3 regions of the Variovorax sp. S12S4 genome follow, and region 3 is predicted to be linked to each of the others. Evidence: riboswitches for the same ligand, from Rfam matches in the RefSeq annotation. Region 3 holds a riboswitch; each other region holds the start of a gene.
What was found. A riboswitch is a leader RNA that binds a small molecule or an ion and turns the genes downstream of it on or off. The one in region 3 is predicted to bind glycine.
Positions count from the first base shown of each region.

Region 1: linked by a shared signal. The riboswitch ahead of M0765_RS16180 (ABC transporter substrate-binding protein) and the one ahead of M0765_RS12150 (D-amino acid dehydrogenase) in region 3 are both predicted to bind glycine.
Region 2: linked by a shared signal. The riboswitch ahead of gcvT (glycine cleavage system aminomethyltransferase GcvT) and the one ahead of M0765_RS12150 (D-amino acid dehydrogenase) in region 3 are both predicted to bind glycine.

Region 1 is NZ_JALPKR020000002.1:3,276,583-3,281,141, reverse strand. Features, by position in the region: gene M0765_RS16185 (ABC transporter permease) at 1-358, opposite strand, end outside; gene M0765_RS16180 (ABC transporter substrate-binding protein) at 383-1,966, opposite strand; glycine riboswitch at 2,158-2,287, opposite strand; gene M0765_RS16175 (hypothetical protein) at 2,452-3,237, opposite strand; gene M0765_RS16170 (NADPH-dependent FMN reductase) at 3,347-3,937, shown strand; gene M0765_RS16165 (IclR family transcriptional regulator) at 3,970-4,559, opposite strand, start outside.
Region 2 is NZ_JALPKR020000002.1:5,601,945-5,606,503, forward strand. Features, by position in the region: gene M0765_RS27450 (TRAP transporter large permease) at 1-949, shown strand, start outside; gene M0765_RS27455 (hypothetical protein) at 1,097-1,660, shown strand; glycine riboswitch at 1,683-1,773, shown strand; glycine riboswitch at 1,786-1,897, shown strand; gene gcvT (glycine cleavage system aminomethyltransferase GcvT) at 1,976-3,118, shown strand; gene gcvH (glycine cleavage system protein GcvH) at 3,170-3,541, shown strand; gene gcvP (aminomethyl-transferring glycine dehydrogenase) at 3,592-4,559, shown strand, end outside.
Region 3 is NZ_JALPKR020000002.1:2,481,571-2,486,129, reverse strand. Features, by position in the region: gene rfbD (dTDP-4-dehydrorhamnose reductase) at 1-578, opposite strand, end outside; partial or broken gene rfbB (dTDP-glucose 4,6-dehydratase) at 575-1,656, opposite strand; glycine riboswitch at 1,750-1,849, shown strand; glycine riboswitch at 1,884-1,989, shown strand; gene M0765_RS12150 (D-amino acid dehydrogenase) at 2,081-3,382, shown strand; gene M0765_RS12145 (FIST signal transduction protein) at 3,400-4,559, opposite strand, start outside.

The sequences.
Region 1 (4,559 bases), 800 kb from region 3:
CAACAACCCCGAGCGGCACCGCGACGAGGATGGTGACCACCAGCGTCACCGCCGCGAGAGACACCGTCGGCTCGATGCGCTGGCCGATGAGCTCCACCACCGTCTTCTTCATGAAGTAGGATTCGCCCAGGTTGCCTTGCAGCAAGCGGCCGCTCCAGCGCACGAACTGCACGGGGAGCGATTCGTTCAACCCCAGTTGCTCGCGCACCTTGGCGATGTTCTCGCTGGTGCCGCTGTCGCCCACGATGGCGGCCGCCGGATCGCCGGGCGCCAGCCGGAGCATGAGAAACACGATCAGCGCAACGATGACGAGCACCGGCACGGTCGACAGGATTCGGCGCGCAAGGAAGATCAGCATGGGGTTTCCAGAAAAGAGCGCCCGTCAGTTCTTCTTGATGTTCCAGAACACGGCAACGGGCGAGCGCACCACGCCGCTCACCGCAGCCTTGCGGTAGGCGGTGAGCGGCTTGTATTCGCCGATGGGCGCGTAGATGCCGGTGTCGTACACGCGCTGCTGGATGGCCGTGGCCAGCTCCTTGCGCCGGGGTTCGTCGGCCGTCGCGAGGAAGTCGGATTTCAGCTGCTCCAGCTTCTCGTCGGTGGCCCAGCCGAACCAGCCCTTCTCGCCGTTGCCCGTGAGCGGCGCATAGAACATCGGGTTCATGTTGTCGGCAATGCCCCAGCCGGTGATGAAGAGATTCCAGCCGCCCTTGTCGACCGGGTCTTTCTTGGCGCGGCGCGTCACCAGCGTGGGCCAGTCCATCGACTGCATGTCGACATTGAAGCCGGCCTGCTTCAGCAGCTGCGCCATCACGGGCGGAAACTTGTTGAGCAGTGCAAAGTCGGCCGGGTACATCAGCACCACGGGCTTGCCGTCGTAGCCGGCATCCTTCAGCAGGGCCTTGGCTTTCTCGAACTGCGGCTTGCCGGTGAAGTAGCCGGTCTTGTCGCTGGCGAAGATCGTGCCGCACGGGTACACCGATGCGCAGCTGTTGTAGAGCTCCTTATGCACCATCTGGGCGCGCATGAGCGCCTCCTGGTTGATGGCCATGATGGCGGCCTGCGCGATCTTCGGGTTGTCGAAGGGCGGAATGACGTGGTTCAGGTGCAGCGCGAACGAGCCCTTCGGAATCGGGTTGTCGACCGTGATGGACGTGTTGCCCTTCAGCGCCGTGTACTGCTCGGGCGGCAGCCACTCGATCATGTCGACCTCGCCGTTGGCAAGCGCATTGGCCTGCGTTTGCGCATCCTTCAGGATGATCCATTCCATGCGGTCCACATACACGTTCTTGCCGCCCGCCGTGCCCGAGGGCGCTTCGGCGCGGGGCACGTATTTGGCGTTCTTCAGGTACACGATCTTCTCGCCGGGGCGGTACTCGTCCTTCTTGAAGATGTAGGGGCCCGATCCCGTGGCGTCGTCGATCTGCTTGTCGGGCGGCGTGGCGGCCACGCGCGCCGGCATGATGAAAGGCGGATTCGACGAAGGCTTGCTCAGCGCGTCCAGCACCATGCCGAAGGTGTCCTTGAAAACCAGCTTGAATGAGTTGGCGTCGACGGCCTCGGCCTTGTCGAGCGCCGCATACATCTTCTGCCCCAGCCCGTCGCGCTGGCCCCATCGCTTGAGCGACGCCAGCACGTCTTCCGAGGTCACCGGCTTGCCGTCATGAAATTCCAGGCCCTTGCGCAGCGTGAACGTCCAGGTCTTGCCGTCGGCGCTGGTGGTGTACTTGTCGACCATCTGCGGCTTGACCTTGCCCTGCTCGTCCACACCGAACAGCGTGTCGTACACGGCATAGCCATGGTTGCGCGTAATGAACGCGGTGGTCCAGATCGGATCGAGAATCTTCAGATCGGACTGGGGCACCACCCGCAGCACCTTGCCCGCTTCTTGTGCGAACGCGCTTGCAACGCCAATAGCGAGCATGGCGCCCACGACAACGGCTTTCAGGTTTCGTTTCGACAGCATCTTCGGTTCTCCGGTTGAAAAAATCGTGAGGAAAGTCAGCGAAAAACGGGGGCGATTCGGGCAGGCGCCTGCGTGCGTGCGCAGGCCTCGGCACACCCGATGAAGAAGGGAACGATGCGCGGTGCGCTCTGGCAAAGGTCATGAAGAAGAAGGCTCCGGAAGCGCGCAAGGCCACCCCGCGCACTGCGCGAGATGCCCCTGCTGTCCTTTGGCCTGAGAGATTCACCATGCACGCTCATCGCGCATGGCTTGCCCCTTCGGCGGCCGCCCTCGGAGTCCTTTTGTTCAGGACGCCGGGCAGCGCTCTCCAGCGTTAGTCATTCATCCAGTCTGGGGACCTGAGCGTTACGGGCTGTCGCCTTCGGTAATGCACTAACTCGAAGCACCGAGCCGGCATTTCTCCTGGATGGTTTCTTCTAAGCAGAATGCGTGCCACTCGGGCGCGTGCGCACAGGGGCGCACGCGGATGGAAACGCGCACCGAAGCTACTGCGGTCCGCCGCAGAAGCTCACCCTTTCGGTGGTCTTGGCGGTGAAGTGAAGACGCGTGGTGGTGGTGCCGCTGGCGGGTGTGTTGGCGGGCCACTCGCTCTGCAGCCACGTGTATTGCCAGCTGTAGGGTCCGCGCGGCTTGTTGGGTTCTTCGTAGGCAATGCGAAGGCTGCCGTTGCTCTCGTCGTGGCAATGCTTCGAACTCTTGTATTCCTTTTCGCTGAAGCAGGCGCGGATCATCTTCGAGCAAGAAAAAGGAATGCCCTCGTGGACGGCCCGGGTGTCGTCCAGCGGCACGAAGTCGGCCTTGCTGAACGAGGCGCCGCCGCCCGAATACATCTCGGACACGGTCTGCAGCACGGCCATGGCCCATTGCCCTTCGGCCAGCGGATAGAGTGCCGGCGCAAGCGAAAGGCGCGTGTCGGACATGCCGGCTGCGGCGTCTTTCTTCATGCCGGCCACATAGGCGCTGAAGTCGTGCAGGCGCTCGATCTGCCAGGTCTTCGCGTCCTTGTCGCGCCTGATGCGCGCCATGGCCAGCGGCTCGGCCGAGAGCACTGCAAAGCTGTTTGCCGCGGCGCCGCGCAGCCGGTACAAGCCCAGCGCATGCGGGTCGCAAGGCTGCGGCAGCAATGCGCACAGGCGGGCGCGCCAGTCCGGATCGACCGACTGCGGCTTCTTGACCGCATCGAGCACCTGCGCCGAGGGAGCGGCGAACACATGGCCGGCCGATGCGGCAAGCACCATGGCGGCAGTGCAAAAAGCAGGCGGCTTGTTCATGCCGGAATGGTAGCCAGAGGATTCGAAAGATGCTGCTACCAAATGCGCCGACATGCCAATGTTGTAGCCTTCGCCCCGTGGCCGCCCGGCCTCGACAACGGAGCGACGAATGGCTGACAAGATCCTGGTGTTCTACGGTTCCTACAGGTCGGACCGCATGGGCATTCGCCTGGCCGACTACCTGGTGGCGGGCCTCGGCGCGCGAGGTGCCGAGGCCGAACTGATCGACGCGCAGGCGGTGGGCCTGCCCATGCTCGACCGCATGTACAAGGAGTACCCCAAGGGCACCGCGCCCGCCCCCATGGAAGCGCTGGCGCAGAAGATCCGCGGCGCGGACGCCTTCGTCTTCGTGACGGGCGAATACAACTGGGGCCCGCAGCCCGGCCTGAAGAACCTCACCGACCACTTCCTAGAAGAATGGTTCTGGCGGCCTGCTGCCGTTGCCAGCTATTCGGCCGGCCGGTTTTCAGGCGTGCGCTCGGGCACCGTGTGGCATTCGATCCTGTCGGAGATGGGCATGGTCGTCGTCTCGAGCACGCTCGCCGTCGGGCCGATCTCGCAAACGCTCGACGCGGACGGCAAGCCCACGGGCAGTGCGGGCGAATCTCTCCAGCGCTCATTCGGCCGCTTTGCCGACGACCTCGCGTGGTGGACCGACGCCGCGCGCGAGCAGCGGGCGCGCAAGGCGCCGCCTTACTGAGAAGCCGGGTCTGGCAAGCCGGGTCGCGCCGCTCAGCCCTTGCCCAGCGAAGGGCGGCCGAACAGGCTCGACGCGTTGCTGATCGGCCCGAGCTCGGCCGTTGCGGCCAGCAGCGCGGGCGCCAGCTCATGCATGCGCTCGCTGCCAAGGCGCGTGCGCGGCCCGGCAATGCTGATGACGCCGATCACTTCCTTGCGGCGGAACACCGGCGCCGCCATGGCGGCCATGCCGGGCGCGAAGACTTCGTCGATCATGGCGTAGCCGCGCACCCGCGCCGCATGCAGAAAGCCCAGCAGCGCGCGAATGGTGGTCGGCGCCTTCGGACCGTATTCCGCCGGCGTGCCGAAGCCTTGGCGCGAGACCAGCTCCAGTGCGCGTTCGTCGCTCAGCGTCATCAGCCACGCGTGGCCGGAAGACGTGCACGACAGGCGCGCATCCATGCCCATGTCCGGGTCGTAGCGCAGCCCCGCCTGTCGCGTGCCCTGCGACTTGGCGACCCAGGTGAGGCGGTCTTCATCCACGATCGAAAGGCGCACCAGTTCGCCCGATGCCTGCGCGAGCCGCTCCAGCAGCGGCTCGGCAATGTTCACGATGCCGGCGCCGCTCAGGAAGCCGAGGCCCA
Region 2 (4,559 bases), 3.1 Mb from region 3:
GGCCACCACCTTTGCCATCGGCGCCATCCTGATTCCGGCGCTCATCAAGCACGGCTACCCCACCGCGTACGCGGCGGCGCTTCAGGCCACCAGCGCCGAGCTGGGCGTGATCATTCCGCCTTCCATTCCGATGATTCTGTACGGCGTGAGCGCCGAAGTGTCCATCGGCGAGCTGTTCATTGCGGGCTTCGGCCCCGGCATTCTCATCAGCCTGGCGCTGATGCTGTTCGTCTGGGTGTATTGCAAGTGGAAGGGCTGGGGCAAGAACGACGGCGACGGCCGCATGTCCTTCGGCAAGGCGACCTGGCAGGCCGGCTGGGCACTGCTGATGCCGGTAATCATCCTGGGCGGCATCTACGGCGGCATCTTCACGCCCACCGAGGCTTCGGCGGTGGCGGTGTTCTATGCGCTGGTGGTCGGCATGGTGATCTACCGGGAGATCAAGCTCAAGGACCTGTACCTCATCCTGCGGAAGTCGGTGCTGTCGTCGGCGGTGATCATGTTCATCATCGCCAATGCGGGCCTGTTCGCCTTCCTGATCACGCGCGCGGGCGTGCCGGACGCCATCGGCCATTGGCTGCAGGAAGTGCTGAAGTCGCCGGCCATGTTCCTTTTGGGCGTGAACGCGGCGCTGTTCATCATCGGCATGTTCATCGAGACCAGCGCGGCCATCATCGTGCTCGCGCCCATCCTGGCACCGGTGGCGGTGCACTTCGGTGTCGACCCGGTTCATTTCGGGCTCATCATGGTGGTGAACCTCGCGCTCGGCATGATCACGCCGCCCTTCGGCGTGAACCTGTTCGCGGCGTGCACGGTGGCCCGCATCTCGCTCGACCGCATCGTGAAGTACCTCATTCCCTTCGTGCTGGTGATCCTGGCCTGCCTGATGGTGATTACCTACGTGCCTTGGATATCGCTCGCGCTGCGCGACCTGGTGTACGCCAAGTAGCAGGCGACGCAAAAACCAGAGAGAAAACGGGCAGCCTTCGCGGGCTGCCTTTTTTATGCGGCAAATGCCCCTGTAAGGCAAACGTTTCACAAAGATGTCACCAGCCCCAACGATGCTGCAGCCTTCGATTCCGAAAGCTGTGGCGCCATGTTTCCCACCAAGACCGACAAGGCACGCGACGAACTGCAAGGCGGGCAACGCACGCTCAGCCAGCGCGAGCGCGCATTGCTGCTGATGGCCGACGGCCGGCGTTCGCTGACCGACTTCAGCCCGCTGTTCGCGAGCCGCGACGAAGCCGAACAGACGCTGCGGGCGCTCATGAACCGCGGGTACCTGCACGACGCGCAGGTCGCCGAGCCCAAAGCCGCCCCACCCGTTTCGGCGGGCCCGGCACACACGCCGATTCCGGCTCCTGCGGCGGAGCCCATCCGTGTAGAGACCTCGACCGACAACTTCGACGGCAAACGTTCCCTGGCCACCACGCGCATGTTCCTGTTCGACATCTGCGAGCGCATGTTCGTGCGGCGCGATCCCAAGTTTGCGCTGCAGATGCGCGATGCGCTACGCGAAGCCCGCGACCGCGACGCCATGCTGACGATTGCCGCGCTGATGCTCAATGAAGTCGAGAAAGCCGCGGGCGCCGAGCGGGCCGAATCGCTGCGCGAGCGTATCGAAAGGTTGCTGCCGCCCGCTTCGGAAACCGTGCACTGAGGCCTTCCGCGATCCACTACACTTCGAAGGGTCAGGAGAGAGCCTCGCCACGCGAGGCCGCCGAAGGCGCAGGGGTTTCCCGAACGCTCAGGCAAAAGGACTGACAAGGCGCTGGCGCATGCCGGCGTTTCCTTGCTGGAGAGAGGCCCTTGCATCTTGGCGATGCGGCGGCCCACCGAAGGAGCAAACCCCGATCGTGGGGCGAATCTCTCAGGTAAAGCGGACAGCAGGGGTGGCCCATGGCTCGCGCCATGGAATTCGACTGCCCCTTTGGAGTGCCCCGTGGCCGCTTCCGCTTCATCATCCGACGCCCCATTGCTCAAGACGCCCCTGCACGACCTGCATGTGGAACTGGGCGCCCGCATGGTGCCTTTTGCCGGCTACTCCATGCCGGTGCAATACCCCGCCGGCCTGATGGCCGAGCACAAGCACACGCGCGACGCGGCCGGCCTGTTCGACATTTCCCACATGGGCCAGTTGCGCCTGGTGGGGCCCGACGCCGCCGCCGCATTCGAAACCCTGATGCCGGTCGACGTGATCGACCTTGCACCGGGCAAGCAGCGCTACGGGCTGCTGCTGAACGACGAAGGCGGCATCCTCGACGACCTGATGTTCTTCAACGAAGGGCACGGCTCGATCTTCGTGATCGTGAACGGCGCCTGCAAGGTGGCCGACCTCGCGCATATCCAGCAGAAAATCGGCGCGCGCTGCGACGTGCAGCCCATGCCCGACCATGCACTGCTCGCGCTGCAAGGCCCACAGGCCGCCACGGTGCTGGCCCACTTGTCGCCCGGCATCGAGCGCTTTGTGTTCATGACCGGCGGCGCGGTGAAGATCGGCGGCATTCCGGCCTTTGCCACGCGCAGCGGCTACACGGGCGAAGACGGCTTCGAGATTTCGGTCGCCGGCAAGGATGCCGACGCCCTCGCCCGCCTGCTGCTGGCGCAGCCCGAGGTCAAGCCCGTCGGCCTGGGCGCGCGCAATTCGCTACGGCTCGAAGCCGGGCTCTGCCTGTACGGCAACGACATCGACACCACCACCACGCCAGTCGAGGCCTCGCTCAACTGGGCGATCCAGAAGGTGCGCCGCACGGGCGGCGCGCGCGAAGGCGGCTTTCCGGGTGCGGCCAAGGTGCTGGCGCAACTGGCCGCCGCTACGGCCGGCGCCGCGGGCCGCACCGACCACGACACCCTGAAGCGCAAGCGCGTCGGCCTTGTGGCGCTGGAACGCGTTCCGGTACGCGACGGCACGCTCCTGCAATCTTTCGAAGGCCGGGACATCGGCATTGTGACCAGCGGCCTGCTCGGCCCGACGGCCGATCGCCCGGTTGCCATGGGCTACGTGGCCACCGCGTTTTCAGAGCCTGGCACGCGCGTGCAGGCGATCGTGCGCGGCAAGCCGGTGCCGATGGAAGTCTCGACCCTGCCTTTCGTGCCGACGCGCTACTACCGCGGCTAGGCTCTGCGCTGCCTGAATCAGATCATTTTTTTCCACGAGGAGTTTTTCACCATGAGCATCAAGTACACCAAGGACCACGAATGGGTCTCGGCCGAAGGCGACGCTGCTACAGTCGGCATTACCGTTCACGCACAGGATGCGCTGGGCGACGTGGTCTTTGTCGATCTGCCCGAAGTGGGCAAGACCTTTGCGCAAGGTGAAGTGGCCGGTGTCGTCGAATCGGTCAAGGCCGCGGCCGATGTGTTCATGCCCGTGTCGGGCGAGATCACCGAAGTGAACGAAGCGCTCCGCGCCGATCCCTCGCTCGCCAACACCGACCCGCTGGCCGCCGGCTGGTTCTTCAAGGTCAAGCTCAGCGAACCGTCGCAACTCGACGCGCTGCTCGACGCCGCCAGCTACGACAAGTTCGCCGCCGAATCCTGATCCGCCGGGTTCTTCAGCCGCCCTTCCTCATTCCCCGAGCCTTTACCGCCATGCCGATTCCCGCCCAGCCTTCCCTGCAACAACTAGAGAACGCCGAAGAATTTCTCGCCCGCCACATCGGCATCGATGCGGAAGACGAGGCGCGCATGCTGCCGGTGATCGGCTCGGAAACGCGGGCGGAGCTCATCGACGGCATCGTGCCCGCGGCCATTCGACGCGCCAAGCCGATGCGGCTGCCCGCGCCGGTGGCCGAGGCGGACGCGCTGGCCGAACTGAAGGCCATTGCGGCGAAGAACAAGGTGTTCAAGAGCTTCATCGGCCAGGGCTACTACGGCACGCACACACCGGGTGTGATCTTGCGCAACGTGCTCGAGAACCCCGCCTGGTACACCGCCTACACGCCCTACCAGGCCGAGATTTCGCAGGGCCGCATGGAAGCCCTGCTCAACTTCCAGACCATGGTGTGCGACCTGACGGGCATGGCCATCGCCAACGCCTCGATGCTCGACGAAGCCACAGCCGCCGCCGAGGCGATGACGCTCGCCAAGCGCAGCGTGAAGAGCAAGAGCAACGTGTTCCTGGTGTCGGGCGACTGCCACCCGCAGACCATCGAGGTCATCAAGACGCGCGCCGCGCCGCTGGGCATCGAGGTGAAAGTGAGCACCGTGTCGGAGACGCTGCCGCACTTGATGGCGAGCTGCGAATTCTTCGGCGTGCTCGCGCAGTACCCTGCCACCACCGGCCACGTGCATGACCTGCGCCCGCTCGCGGGCCATGCGCACCAGTGCGACGCCGCCTTCTGCGTGGCCGCCGACCTGCTCGCGCTCACCCTGCTCGCGCCGCCGGGCGAATGGGACGCGGACATCGTCTGCGGCACCACGCAGCGCTTCGGCATGCCGCTGTGCAACGGCGGCCCGCACGCCGCCTACCTGGCCTGCCGCGACGAGTTCAAGCGCTCGCTGCCGGGCCGTCTCGTCGGCGTGAGCGTCGACACGCACGGCCAACCCGCCTACCGCCT
Region 3 (4,559 bases):
GCCAGCAGTTCGGCACCTGTCGGGGCGCCAAATTGGTCGTCGATGACGGTCAGCTTGTCGCGCTCCTTGGCAAGCCGCAACATGGTCTTGGCGAAGTTGCCGCCGCGCGCGGCAAACACCCAGCTGGTGCGAAAGATCAGGTGCTTGGCGCAGTGCTTGGCCACCAACTGTTCGCCTTCGAGCTTGGTGCGGCCATACACACTGAGTGGGCCGGTGGCATCGTCTTCTTGCCAAGGCTTGCTGCCGCTGCCATCGAACACGTAGTCGGTGGAGTAATGCACCATGAGTGCACCGATCTGCCCGGCGGCTTCGGCCACCACGCCGGGCGAAGTGGCGTTGAGCTTGCGCGCGAAGTCGGGCTCGCTCTCGGCTTTGTCCACGGCCGTGTGAGCCGCGGCATTGACGATCACGTCAGGCCGCACCTTGAGCACAGTCTCGGCCAACTGGTCGGGACGGCTGAAGTCGGCGTTGAAGTCGGTGCTGTCGAAATCGAGCGCCACCAGTTCGCCCAGCGGCGCGAGGCTGCGCTGCAACTCCCAGCCGACCTGTCCGCCCTTGCCCAGCAGCAGCAGCTTCATGCGGTGGCCTTGGCCGCGGGTGCGGCGTCGTATTGCTTCTCGACCCATGCGCGGTACGCGCCGCTTTGCACGTTGCGCACCCATTCGGCGTTCGCGAGGTACCACTCGACGGTCTTGCGGATGCCGGTGTCGAAGGTTTCGGCGGGCTTCCAGCCCAGCTCACGCTCCAGCTTGCGTGCATCGATCGCGTAGCGCCGGTCGTGGCCGGGGCGGTCGGTAACGTAGCTGATCTGTTCCTTGTACGGTTTGCCATCGGCGCGCGGGCGCAGTTCGTCGAGCAGCGCGCACACGGTGTTCACGATCTCGATGTTGGGCTTCTCGTTCCAGCCACCGACGTTGTACGTCTCGCCGAGCTTGCCGGCCTCGAGCACGCGGCGAATGGCGCTGCAGTGGTCCTTCACATAGAGCCAGTCGCGCACCTGCATGCCGTCGCCGTACACCGGCAAGGGCTTGCCAGCCAGGGCGTTGACGATCATCAGGGGATGAGCTTCTCGGGGAAGTGGAACGGCCCGTAGTTGTTGGAGCAGTTGGTGGTGACCACCGGCAGGCCGTAGGTGTGGTGCCAGGCGCGCACGAGATGGTCGCTGGCGGCCTTGCTGGCTGAGTAGGGGCTGTTGGGCTCGTACTTGTTCTCTTCGGTAAAGGCGGGGTCGGTCTTGGAGAGCGAGCCGTAGACCTCGTCGGTCGACACGTGAAGGAAGCGGAAGGCAGACTTTTGCTCAGCCGGCAGTGCGCTCCAGTAGCCGCGCACCGACTCGAGCAGGCGAAAGGTGCCGAGCACGTTGGTTTGCACGAAGTCTTCGGGGCCATGGATAGAGCGATCCACGTGCGATTCCGCGGCAAAATTCACGATAGCGCGTGGCTTGTGCTCGGCCAACAGGCGATCGACCAAAGCGCTGTCGCCGATGTCGCCCTGCACGAAGATGTGGTTCGGGTTGCCGTTGAGCGAGCCGAGCGTCTCGAGGTTGCCCGCATAGGTCAGCTTGTCGAGATTCACGATGGACTCGTTGCTCTGCGCCAGCCAGTCGAGTACGAAGTTGGCGCCAATGAAGCCCGCGCCGCCGGTTACCAGGATCATGAGTCTCCCCGAAGTTTCGAATCAATGACAATTATCCCATTGGTCGAATTGTCAAAAATCCATGGTCGGCTCTTCGCGGTCCCAGCCTACAATGGCGTTAATGCAGGAGAGCGAGTAGTTCTTTTTACTACTCCACCGAAGGCGCAAACTCCCATAAACGCTCAGGTCGGCCGAACGAAACCGTTGAAGTTCTTTCAAAGAGTTTCGTGGCATGTACTGCACCAACTGACACGCCGTCTGGAGAGCCATCACCTTGCGTGATGCACCGAAGGAGCAAACCCGTTGCGGGCGCAGCGGGTGAATCTCTCAGGTACCGAGGACAGGGGGAGCGGCAACTTGTGACGGTGGTCGTCCGGTTGTTTGCTATTTATTCGATAGCAACCTCGCCCGCGGTTCAAGCGCTTCAACCTCAAAGGTACTTGAAATGCGCGTGATCGTTCTTGGCGCCGGCTTGCTCGGCGTGACCTCGGCTTACTACCTCCAGCAACTCGGCCACGAAGTAACCGTCATCGACCGGCAGGCCACCCCCGCCGCCGAGACCAGTTTTGCCAACGGCGGGCAGATCTCCGTCAGCCATGCCGAACCCTGGGCCAATCCGAGCGCACCGCTCAAGGTGCTGCAGTGGTTGGGCAAGGAAGACGCCCCGCTGCTCTTTCGCATTCGCGCGGACATGCGCCAATGGCTCTGGGGCTTGCAGTTCCTGCGCGAATGCACCCCCGGCCGCACGAAGCACAACATCGAGCAGATCGTGCGCCTGGGCACCTACAGCCGCGAAGTGCTGCAGCAATTGCGGCGCGACACCGGCATCGCCTACGACCAGCGCACGCAAGGCATCCTGCACTTCTATACGACGCAGAAAGAGTTCGACAGCGCTCTTGCGCCCGCCGAGCAGATGCGCGCACTCGGCTGCGAACGGCAAGTCATCTCCGCGGATGAGGCAGTGAAGATCGAGCCCGCCCTGGCCCACATCCGTTCGCAATTGGCCGGCGCCACTTACACGGCAGAAGACGAATCCGGCGACGCCAACCTCTTCGCACGCGAAATGGCACGCCTTGCGACAGCAGCCGGCGTGAAGTTCCTCATGAGCCACACGGTGACTGCGCTGCGCGAAGCGGGCGGCAGCATCGACCACGTGGAAGCTACCGACAGCGAAGGCCGCTTCCAACGCATTCGCGGCGACGCCTTCGTGCTTGCGATGGGCTCATTGAGTCCGCTGTATGCCGCGCCGCTGGGCATTCGCCTGCCGATCTATCCGGCCAAAGGCTATTCGGTCACGCTGCCAGTCAAAGACGCGACGAAGGCGCACCAGGTTTCGCTGACCGACGACGAGTTCAAGCTGGTGTTCTCGCGCTATACGTCGGCCTCCGGCGACCGCCTGCGCATTGCCGGCACGGCCGAGCTCAATGGCTACGACCGCGACTTGAACCGCGTGCGCTGCGAAGCGATCGTGCGGCGCGTTGAACAGCTCTTCCCCGGCGCCGGCGACACCACGCAGGCGCAGTTCTGGACCGGCCTGCGCCCCGCGACGCCGAGCAATGTGCCTTTGATCGGCAAGACGAAGCTGCCCAACCTGTACCTGAACACCGGGCACGGCACGCTCGGCTGGACGCATGCGTGCGGCTCGGGCAAGTCGGTGGCGCGGATCGTGAGCGGGCTTGCACCCGAAGTCGATTTTGCGTTTGCCGGCATGCCTACGCCAGCAGCGCGCCTGCTCCAGCCGGCCTGATCTGGCCGTGGCGGCGGTCAGTCGTTGCCGGTAAACACCGTCAACACCCCCGTATACCCATACAAGTGGTGCCGGGCAATCTCCCCCGCCGCAAAGAAACCGACCAGCGGCACGTCGCCCAGCGCGTGCCGCACGATCTGCAACTCGGCGCCCGGTGCGCCGAAGTGTGGCCCGCCGCGCCCCGAGCAGCTCACGTACACGGCACCCGCGATGCGGCGCGCCGGGTGCGGCGCTGCTTCGGCCTCCCCGGCCGCCACCGCGCGCGCGGTGGCCAGGGTCTGTTCTTCGGGCTCCAGTTCTTCGCGGATTTCCGCGCAGATGCGCATCAGGTCGGCGCGTGCGGCCTGTGCATTGCGCCGACAAAAGGTCAGGCGCATGCCGGCCTCGGCCACGTCGGCAATGGCGATGCCGCGCCGCGTCGGGTCCAGCCCGATGATGTGGCGCACCAGCACGTCGGCGCCCAGGTCGCCGGTGCGGCGGATGCCGTCGCTGCCCGCATCCGCCAGGCCCACCAGGGTGGCGCGCACGGCGTCGATGGCTTCCTGCGGGCGCTCAAGTGACACCTGCAGGTCGGCCAGCAGCACGTCGAGTGCGGGCTCGCCATCGAGCTTGAGCAGCAGGTTGCCGTCGGCCTCGGTGATCTCGCGCTCGCGCCCCGCGCCGGAGCGCAGCGGCTGGCAGCCTTGCGTAACGCGCGACACCAGCCGCACGCCCTCGCCGAACACCACGCCCGACAAGCCACCCGAGAACACGCCGCCCGCAGCGCCGTGGCCGCGGATGTTTCCGTTGCCGCCGACCGCAAACTGCAAGGCGCCCGCACGGCCTGACGAGAGGCCGCCGAACAGATAGCCGGTGTCGGTGCGGCCCGCCATCTCGCCGATCAATTCGGTGAGATCGGGGGTGGCCGGGTCCGCATGCACCAGCGCCGTATGCGCCTCGAAACCGCTCATTTCCGAGTTGCCCAGTGGAGCCACGCCGGAGAACACACGATATTGGTCGCTCGGCAGCGCGCAGAGCATCAGGCTCAGGCCGGGCTCGTCGAAGTATTCGGCATTGTTGGCCGACACGCCGATGCCGACGGTGCCGGACCAGTCGGTCACCTCCGGAAGCTCGGCGCTCAGGTGGTCGAGGATGTCTTGCGCATCGGACGCGTAGTGGTCGGTGATGTAGAGCAGCC